One region of the Streptomyces sp. P9-A4 genome, then DNA from elsewhere that is predicted to be linked to it. Evidence: riboswitches for the same ligand, from Rfam matches in the RefSeq annotation. Region 1 holds a riboswitch; each other region holds the start of a gene.
What was found. A riboswitch is a leader RNA that binds a small molecule or an ion and turns the genes downstream of it on or off. The one in region 1 is predicted to bind cyclic di-AMP.
Positions count from the first base shown of each region.

Region 1 (3,263 bases):
TAGACATCGGCGGAGTCGACGAAGTTGCCGCCCGCGGCGGCGTAGGCGTCGAGGACGGCGAAGGACTGCGCCTCGTCGGCGGTCCAGCCGAAGACGTTGCCGCCCAGGGCGAGGGGGAAGACGTGCAGGTCGGAGCTGCCCAGCGGGCGGAGAGAGGTCATGATCGGTCAACCTTCCGCGCCGCCGGGCGTATTCCGTACGGGCTCCGGGGCGCATTCCGTAGGGGATGCGCCCCGGGCCCCTACGGGGTCCCCGACCTCAGAGGGTGAGGCCCTTGGAGCGGAGCCAGTCCGCCGGGTCGATGCCGTCGCCGCCGGGCGTGTGCACCTCCATGTGGAGGTGGGCGCCGGTGACGTTGCCGGTGGCGCCGACGCGGCCGATGGTCTCGCCGGTGCCCACGGTCTGGCCCACGCCGACCGTCATGGACGAGAGGTGGCAGTACCAGACCTCGGTGCCGTCCGACAGCTCCAGGACGATCCGGTAGCCGTACGAGCCGGACCAGCCCGCGGACTTCACGGTCGCGCCGTGCACCGCCTTGAGCGGGGTGCCGGTGGGAGCGGCGAAGTCGAGGCCGGTGTGGTGGCCGGAGGACCACATCGAGCCGGACTGCATGTACGTGGCGGTGAGGGTGTAGGAGGAGACGGGCAGCGAGTAGCTCGCGGCCAGCGCGGCAAGCCGCTCGGCCTCCGCCTTCGCCCTGGCCGCCGCCTCCGCCTTGGCCTTCGCTTCCGCCTCGGCCTTCGCCTTGGCCTCGGCCGCCGCCTTCTCCGCCGCGTCGGCCTTGGCCGCCGCCTCGGCCGCGGCCTTCTCGGCCGCCGCCTTCTCCGCCGCGGCCATGTCGGCCGCGTCGGCGGAGGCCTGCTGCTGCTCGGCCTGCTGGAGGATGCGGGCGCGCAGGGCCTCGCCCGCGTCGCCGGTGCCGACCGCGGTCCTGTCGAGCTGCTCGGCCCCCGCACCCTGCTGGGTGTCGGCGCCCTGCTGCTCGTCGAGGGTGGTGTACGTGGCGGCGGTCAGCGGGTTCGGGTTGGCGCGGGCCGCGCTGACCGTCTCGGGGGTCTCGTCGGGGAGGAGGTCGCCGACGCCCGGGAGGTCGTGGGCGTCCGGGAGTCCGAGGTCCGGGAGGTCGGGAAGGTCCGGAAGCGAGATCGCGACCGGGGGCTTCTCCTGCGCGGTGGCGAGGCCGCCGGCGCCGACGGCGGCGATGACACCGACGCCGAGGACGGTGGAGGAACGGGCGAAGTTGGAGCGCTGCTTGACGACCCGGTGCCGGCCGCCGGCGCGGAGGGATCCCTCGGTGGGGTTCCACTCGGTGTCCGGGGCGGCGGGACCCGCACCACCACCGAAGGCATCGAAGGGGGCTTCGGGTACGGGAGTGTTGGACGCCACGAAGGCGCGCTCCTTTCCTTCCTTCTCGCCTACCGGGTTAGCTGACGGGTTCGGAGCAGGAAGGTCTCCTACGGGCACGCTCGCACAGGTGCGAAAGGCCCGATTCACCCCAAGTAGTGGTTCCCCGGTTCCTCTTCAGGATTCGGCGCGCGCGCACGGTGCCGCCTCTTGCGACGGCTGAAACGACCGCGCTGCGTTATCGAACGTTAATAGACAGGGGCTCCCGATTCCAAGCCGTCCCTCTTGATCATTCATTGAAATGGTAGAGAATGGCCCGAGTTGACCCCGCTTCAGAAAGGGGCCGCGGAAGCCGAGCGATCTGACGTTATGTCAATTGTTATCGCAGCGACACCCCGCGACTACGAGCGGTGACCGGGCCCGCCCGGCGGCACCACCGGCATCGTCCGCCGCCGCCCCTGCTGCCCCTCCGACGGACGGCTCACCGCGAGCAGCGCCATGTCGTCCGTCGACCCGCCGCCCGTGTGCAGCCGTACGTCGTCCGCGAGCGCGTCGAGCAGTTCCTCGGGACCCGGGAAGATCCGGCCGGCGAGCCGCGACACCGGGTCGTAGAAGACGCCCGCAGCGTCCCGCGCCTCGGAGAGGCCGTCGGTGTAGAAGAGCAGCGTCGCGCCCGGCGGGAACGGCCGCGCCTCGGCCCGGTCCGGCCACCCCGCGAGATCGCCCATGCCCAGCGGCAGCGCGGGCTCGCCCGGCTCCAGCGAGTCGAGCCGCCCGTCGCCGTACAGCATCAGCGGGGGCGGGTGGCCGCGGTTGACCACCCGTACGAAACCGCCGAAGGTGCCGCTGCCGTCACCGCGCGGGATCTCGGCGAGGACGGCGGTGGTGAACCCCTCGAAGGCGTCGAGCCCGTCCCTGCGGGTGCCCTCCCGGGTCAGCGCCCGTTCGAGGCGCTGCGCCACGCCCTCCAGGTTCCGTTCCTGCTCGGCCGCCTCCCGGAACGCCCCGATGACGACGGCGACCGCCTCGACCGCCTCCATGCCCTTGCCCCTGACGTCCCCGAGGACGAGCCGCACCCCGTAGGGGGTGTCCTGGACGGCGAACAGGTCGCCGCCGATGAACGCGTCCGCGTGCGCCGCCTCGTAACGCGCCGCGCACTGCAGCCCGCCGATCCGCTCGGCGGGCGTCGGCAGCACCGCCTTCTGCGCGGCCTCGGCGATGACCCGCGCCGAGGCGAGCCGTTCGCCGCTGCGGCGCACGACCCGGTTGATGAGGAGGGCGAGCGCGGAGACGGTGACGACGGTCAGGGTCTCGGTGAGGGCCGGCACATCGTCCGCGGTGCCGTTGGAGAGGTGCAGCCCGACGGAGGCGAGGACGGCGGCGATCCCGGTGAGCAGCGTCGTGAGCATCGAGAAGAAGGGCGCGGCAATCAGCGGGGCGGCGGCGAGCATCGGCGAGGCGGTGTACGGATCCGGCGTCGCCACGTCGAACACGACACCGCCCACGATGAGCAGCGGGGGCAGCGCGCGGATGAACCGCCGGGCACCGCCGTACTCGGGACGGCCCTCGCCGCCCCGCCGCCTGCCGCCCGCCGCTCCTAGGGGGTGCCCCACCTGTGGTCTCCTGCCCGGTCCGTACCCGGCCGCGGTCCGCACCGCGCCCTCCCAGGGTGGCCGCCGCCCCGGAGGGCGGCGACTTCCACGGGGCCGACTGGCGTACGGACGGGGCGGCGGGCGGGCGGGGTGGACGCTCAGACCCTCGGCCCCGCTGCTCAGTCCGCCGGGGCGGGTTCCTCCGCCAGGCGCCCGCCCCGGGCGAGCAGCGCCATCGCCCCCGCGCACCCCAGGCCCACCGCGCACAGCGCGAGCCACGGCAGCGCCGACCACCCGGTCACGTCGAGCAGCGCGCCCGTGCCCAGG
Region 1 is NZ_JAZIFY010000001.1:3,972,299-3,975,561, reverse strand. It holds gene V4Y03_RS17855 (aldo/keto reductase) at 1-161, opposite strand, end outside; gene V4Y03_RS17850 (M23 family metallopeptidase) at 259-1,386, opposite strand; cyclic di-AMP (ydaO/yuaA leader) riboswitch at 1,398-1,544, opposite strand; gene V4Y03_RS17845 (PP2C family protein-serine/threonine phosphatase) at 1,746-2,957, opposite strand; gene V4Y03_RS17840 (MFS transporter) at 3,116-3,263, opposite strand, start outside.

Region 2 (3,263 bases), 2.5 Mb from region 1:
CAGATACTCCACCCGCGCGTCGAACAGCGGGCTCAGCAGCTCCATCACCTCGGGCGACATGGCGTCGGAGGCGGTGGAGCTGCGACGCACCTTGTAGCGGCGGTGCGGGTCGTTCGACTTCACGTAGTCGGCCTCGATGGCATCCCGCTCGACCCCGAGGGCGAGCAGGGTGATCGCGATCGAGAGCCCGGCGCGGTCCTTGCCGGCCGCGCAGTGCATCAGGACGGGGACGCTGTCCTCCGCGAGCGCGTGCAGGACACGGCTGTGCTCGGCGGTCCGCTCGACCACCATCTTCCGGTACGAGTCGGACATCCGGCCGGCGGCCTTGCCGTCGCCGAGGATCTCCCGCAGCTGGACGAGGTCCCCGTCCTGGACGAGCTTCCAGAACTCCTTGCCGTCGGCCGGGTCGTTGAGCGGTATGTTCACGTTCCGCGTGCCGGGCAGCTCGACGTCGGGCCCCTCGAGCTTACGGTCGGCCAGGTTCCGGAAGTCGAAGACCGTGTGCAGCCCCAGCGAGGCGAGGAAGGCCGCGTCCTCCTCGGTCGCGTGGGCGAGGTGGCCGCTGCGGAACAGGCGGCCGGGGCGCACCGCGCGCCCGTCCGTCGTCGGCAGACCCCCCACGTCCCGGAAGTTGCGGACCTCGGCCAGCTCGGGCTCGTTCGCGTCGGCGGGCGGGACCTGCGGCAGCTGCTGCGTCACGGCTGCTCCTGTTCTCTCGATCGATTCCTGGGGCAATCATCTCGGGTGCCGGCGGGGGAGCACACCCCCTCGCTCTGGAATGGGCGATCTGTCCGTATTGAGGAGTTCGCCATAACCCGCCCGGGTTGCAGGGGAGATGGGGATCGCTGCGTGAGCAGCGTCATAACCGTGACGGACCGTGCCTGATCGTCTTTTCCAAATGCCCCCCGGGAAAAGGAGATCGAGGGACCGTCATCAACGGAGGGTGACCGGAATTCCGGCCGGATATCGCGGAATCCCGGAGCAATTGAAAACCCCGGCTTGTTCACGCCGACCCCACTCGTCTAGCGTCGCGCTCAATCCGGACGGACCGCCGAATCCTGCCACCGACCGGAATCCGCACTCACCCGTACAAGGCAGGAGCGGGGGACCCAGGTAAGTCGCCGATCCCTCCAAGAAGGACGGCTCGGGGTGAAGCCGCGTGAGAACGCGGCCGGACATCTCCAGTCCGAACCCGACAGCTCACCTCGCAGGCGCCGGAGAGGAATTCGCCATGCCCGCAAAGGGTAAGCACCGCCGCACCATGCCCAACCGCCTGGCCCGTGGCATCGCCGCCGCCGGCACCGGAGGCGCCGTCGTCGCCCTCCCGCTTCTCGGAGCCACCGGCGCCCACGCCGCCGAGCAGGCCGCCCCGGCCGCCGCCCCCGCCGCCGCCCAGGTGAAGGCCGCCGCCGCCCCGGCCGCGCCCACCGCCGCGAAGGCCGCGCCGAAGACGTACGCCGTCGTCCGCGGCGACTACCTCTCGAAGATCGCCGCCGAGCACCACCTCACCGGCGGCTGGCAGAAGCTGTACGAGGACAACCGACAGGTCGTCGGCGAGAACCCCTCGCTCATCATGCCCGGCATGAAGCTCACCCTCGGCGCCAAGAGCACGGCCCCGGCCGCCGCCCCGAAGAGCACCGCCAAGGCCGCCCCGAAGGCCGAGCGCAAGGACTCCGCGAAGAGCTCCGGCGACACCACGCGCGCCTCCCGCGGCTCCGAGCGCGCGGCAGCCCCGGCCGCCGTCACCTCGGACTCCGCCACCACCTCGCGGTCCTCCGGCTCCTCGGCCTCCGCGTCCGGCTGGGTCACGCCCGTCAGCGGCGGCGGCTTCTCCACCCCGTACCACGCCTCCGGCTCCATGTGGTCCTCCGGCTATCACACCGGTGTCGACTTCATCGCCTCCTCCGGCACCACCGTCCGCGCCGTCGGCGCCGGCACGGTCGTCTCGGCCGGCTGGAGCGGCGCGTACGGCAACGAGGTCGTCATCCAGCACGCCGACGGCAACTACTCGCAGTACGCCCACCTCTCCTCCCTCTCCGTCTCAGCCGGCCAGTCCGTCAGCGGCGGCCAGCAGATCGGCCTCTCCGGCTCCACCGGCAACTCCACCGGGCCCCACCTGCACTTCGAGATCCGCACCTCGCCGAGCTACGGCTCCGACGTGGACCCGCTGGCCTACCTCCGCCAGCACGGCGTCTCCGTCTGACGCCCACGGAATCTCCGGCGGCCCGGCACGTGTGTGCCGGGCCGTCGGTGTATTCCGGCTTGGCGAATTCTTTATCGGTGGCATATGTCACCCTGAGTCAACCCCTCCTTACGGTCGCGTAGGTCACATCCGAAAGGGAAGGATGTGCTCCCGTGGCAGACGATTCGAGATCAACAGACAAGAACGCATTCGGGTCGTACGCGGCGATCGGTGACAGCTTCACCGAGGGCGTCGGAGACCCCGGACCCGACGGGACCTACGTCGGCTGGGCGGACCGCTTCGCGGTGCTGCTCGCCGACCAGCTGCCGGAGCACGACGCCTTCCGCTACGCCAACCTGGCCGTACGTGGGCGCCTCCTCGATCAGATCGTGGCGGAACAGGTCCCCAGGGCGAAGGAACTCGCCCCCGATCTGGTCACCTTCTGCGCCGGCGGAAACGACATCATCCGCCCCGGCACGGACCCCGACGACGTCGCCGAGCGCTTCGAGCGCGCCGTCGCCGAACTGACCTCCGCCGTCGGCACCGTCATGGTGACCACCGGCTTCGACACCCGCGACGTGATCCTCCTCAAGCACCTGCGCGGCAAGATCGCCACCTACAACGGGCACGTCCGGGCCATCGCCGACCGCTACGGGTGCCCCGTCCTCGACCTGTGGTCGCTGAAGTCCGTCCAGGACCGGCGCGCCTGGGACGACGACCGGCTGCATCTCTCGCCCGACGGCCACACCCGGGTCGCGCTGCGCGCCGCCCAGGTCCTCGACATGCCGGTCCCCGCCGACCCGGACCAGGCGTGGCCGCCGGTTCCCCCGCGCGGCACGCTCGAAGTGCGCCGCGACGACATCCACTGGGCGAAGGAGTACCTCGTGCCGTGGATCGGGCGCCGCCTGCGCGGCGAGAGCTCCGGCGACCACGTCGAGCCCAAGCGCCCGAACCTCATGCCCCTGTAGTCGGGGCCACGGCCGCCGGGCTTACGCCGGCGGGGATCCGCTCCAGGACCCCGCCGGCGAACACGTCGTACAGCGGCAGCGTCTCCAGATGGACGTAGCCGATGTGACAGTCG
Region 2 is NZ_JAZIFY010000001.1:6,481,946-6,485,208, forward strand. It holds gene V4Y03_RS29140 (tyrosine-protein phosphatase) at 1-699, opposite strand, end outside; cyclic di-AMP (ydaO/yuaA leader) riboswitch at 1,073-1,229, shown strand; gene V4Y03_RS29145 (M23 family metallopeptidase) at 1,232-2,203, shown strand; gene V4Y03_RS29150 (SGNH/GDSL hydrolase family protein) at 2,356-3,150, shown strand; gene V4Y03_RS29155 (STM4011 family radical SAM protein) at 3,137-3,263, opposite strand, start outside.
Region 2: another riboswitch for cyclic di-AMP. It lies ahead of V4Y03_RS29145 (M23 family metallopeptidase); the one in region 1 lies ahead of V4Y03_RS17850 (M23 family metallopeptidase).

Region 3 (3,263 bases), 1.8 Mb from region 1:
TCCGGCCCGCGACGGCCACCGCCGTGGTCGTCGGCGACCTGACCGGCGTCGACCTGGACAAGGTCCTCGCGGAGACCCTGGGCGCCTGGACCGGCGAGCCGGCCGAGCCGCTCCCGATGCCGCCGATCACCGCGGACGACACCGGACGGGTCGTCATCGTGGACCGTCCGGGCGCCGTCCAGACCCAGTTGCTGATCGGCCGCATCGGCGCCGACCGGCACGCCCGCGTCTGGCCGGCCCAGGTGCTGGGCTCGTACTGCCTCGGTGGCACCCTCACCTCGCGACTCGACCGGGTCCTGCGCGAGGAGAAGGGCTACACCTACGGCGTGCGGGCCTTCGGGCAGGTGCTCCGCTCCGACGCCGAGGGGAACGGCGCCGCGATGCTCGCCATCAGCGGTTCCATCGACACTCCCAACACCGGCCCGGCTCTCGACGACCTGTGGAAGGTGCTGCGCACCCTGGCCGCCGAGGGGCTCACGGACGCGGAGCGCGAGACGGCCGTGCAGAACCTGGTGGGCGTCGCGCCGCTCAAGTACGAGACGGCCGCCTCGGTCGCCGGGACGCTCGCCGACCAGGTCGAGCAGCACCTCCCGGACGACTACCAGGCGCAGTTGTACGCGCGCCTGGCCGAGACCGGCACGGTCGAGGCGACCGCGGCCGTGGTCAGCGCCTTCCCGGTGGACCGGCTCGTCACCGTCCTGGTGGGCGACGCGGCCCAGATCGCGGAGCCGGTGCGCGCGCTCGGCATCGGTGAAGTGACGGTCGTGACCGGCTGATTCCGGTCGCCGAACCGGCAACGGAGAACCCCGACGGGATGGTTCGTCGGGGTTCTCCGCTTTGTCCGTATTGACGGTAAGTCTCATCGTATGGCCTGTGGCATGTCTTACAAAAAGCGTGTCTGGTTGGTGATCGACAGGCGATCCGCATAGCGTCGGTGCGGCTGTTCGTCAGTTGCACGCGCCGCATCCGCGGCATCGGACAGTCATCGCCGAGTCCCCGTCAGGCGCGAGCCTGGGGAGCCGGGGACCCACACGTAGTCCCTGGGGTGAATCGGGCGCCTTCGTCTCGTACGGAGGGGCTCGTAGGAGACCTTCCTGCTCCGAACCCGTCAGCTAACCCGGTAGGCGAGAAGGAAGGAAAGGACCAGCCCCTCCATGGCGTTCACCCGTGCCACCGGGAAGCATCGTGCTCCGAGCCGGACGGCGCGCCGCACGGCGGGTATCGCCGGCGTCGCGACGCTCGCCACCACCGGCGTCATCGGAACCCTCGCCTCCCCGGCGCTCGCCGCCGACACGGACAACCGCTCCGTCGAGGACACCGGCCTCACCCGGGTCATCACCGAGGACTCCCTCGCGGACCGGCTCAACGCCCAGGCCGACGCCCAGGACCGGGAGGCCTTCGAGGCCGCCGCCAAGGCGAAGGCCCAGGCGGAGGCGAAGCGCAAGGCCGAGGCCCGCGCCAAGGAGATCCGCCAGGCCAAGGAGCGCGCCGCCCGCGAGGCCGAGCGCCGCCGTCTGGCCTCCTTCCAGCTCCCCGTCGACGGCTCGTACGTGTCCACCGGCTACAAGACCGGCGGCTCGCTCTGGTCCTCCGGCAGCCACTCCGGCATCGACTTCCACGCCGCTTACGGCAGCAACGTCGTCTCCGTCGGCTCCGGCACCGTCGTCGAGGCCGGCTGGGGCGGCGCGTACGGCAACAACATCGTCATCCGGATGCACGACGGCACGTACACCCAGTATGGCCACCTGTCCTCCATCGACGTCCACGTCGGCCAGAGCGTCGAGCCCGGCCAGCACATAGGCGTGTCCGGCTCGACCGGCAACTCGACCGGCCCGCACCTCCACTTCGAGGCGCGCACGAGCCCCGACTACGGCTCGGACATCAACCCGCTGTCCTACCTGCGCGCCCGCGGCGTCAACGTCTGACACCGACGGCGCGCATCGCAAAAGCCCCGGCTCGTGCTGAGCCGGGGCTTTTCGTCGGTCAAGAACCCTTCACATTCCGTGCGGCCATCGGAAATACCGGCGGGCTGCAATAGAGTCGGAGACCGGGCGCGGAAAGGCGCCGATCGAATTGTCTCGCGCGACCAAGGCGGAGGTCGGACATGCGCATTCCCGCGCACTCGGTATGCACGGCGATCCGGGACGACATCGTCTCCGGCGTCTTCGAGCGGGGGAGCCGGCTGACCGAGGACCTGCTCGCCCGTCGGTACGGGGTGTCCCGCGTCCCGGTCCGTGAGGCGCTGCGCACCCTGGAGTCGGAGGGCTTCGTCGTCACCCGCCGTCACGCGGGGGCCCAGGTCGCCGAGCCCACCGAGCAGGAGGCGGCCGATCTGCTCGACATGCGGGCGCTGCTCGAACCGCTGGGGGCGGCGCGGGCGGCCCAGCGACGTACGGAGGCGCATCTCAAGGTCCTCCGCGGCCTGGTCAGGCTAGGTCAGGAGCGGGCCAGGCGCGGCCAGGGCGAGGATCTGCGCTCACTCGGCGGCTGGTTCCACGAGACGCTCGCGCAGGCCTCCGGGAGCCCCGCCCTGACGGCGCTGCTGACCCAGCTACGGCACAAGATCGCCTGGATGTACGCGGTCGAGCAGCCCGAACGACTGGTGGAGGCCTGGGCCGAGCACGGCGCGATCGTGGACGCCGTGGCGCGCGGTGACGCCGAGCGGGCGAGGGCGCTGACGGCGCTGCACGCGGAACGCTCGCGGGCGCTGCACCGGCTCAAGAGGCCGGACCGGGGTCGTGTGAGGGTTTCGCAACATGTCGTCAACACGGCGAGCGCCCGGAATTAACGAGGGCGCCGTATACAAGGAATGGGAATTCGGCGGGGTATTTCGGGGTGCCCGTAATGCCTCTTGCTGTCGTCCGTCCTTTTGTGCTGCCGGGGAACCGGGCGGCACGGGAGGGCGAAAGAGGGCGAGTGAAAGCCAGGCGGAAAGCGAAGGGCCGTGCCCGCCGGGATTCCGGCGGGCACGGCCCTTCGTCGTACGGGTGGGTCGGGTGGACCCGGATCAGACGGTCTCGGGGAGCTCGTCCAGGCCCTCCGCGACCAGCTTCGCCAGGCGGTCCAGCGCGACCTCGGCGCCGTCGGCCTCCGAAGCGAGGACGATCTCCTCGCCGCCCTGCGCGCCCAGACCGAGCACCGCGAGCATGGAGGCGGCGTTCACGGGCGTGCCGTCGGACTTGGCGATCGTCACCGGAACGCCGGAAGCCGTGGCGGCACGGACGAAGATGGACGCGGGGCGGGCGTGCAGGCCCTCGGCCCAG
Region 3 is NZ_JAZIFY010000001.1:5,763,485-5,766,747, forward strand. It holds gene V4Y03_RS26000 (M16 family metallopeptidase) at 1-776, shown strand, start outside; cyclic di-AMP (ydaO/yuaA leader) riboswitch at 977-1,142, shown strand; gene V4Y03_RS26005 (M23 family metallopeptidase) at 1,155-1,925, shown strand; gene V4Y03_RS26010 (GntR family transcriptional regulator) at 2,105-2,788, shown strand; gene V4Y03_RS26015 (HPr family phosphocarrier protein) at 3,008-3,263, opposite strand, start outside.
Region 3: another riboswitch for cyclic di-AMP. It lies ahead of V4Y03_RS26005 (M23 family metallopeptidase); the one in region 1 lies ahead of V4Y03_RS17850 (M23 family metallopeptidase).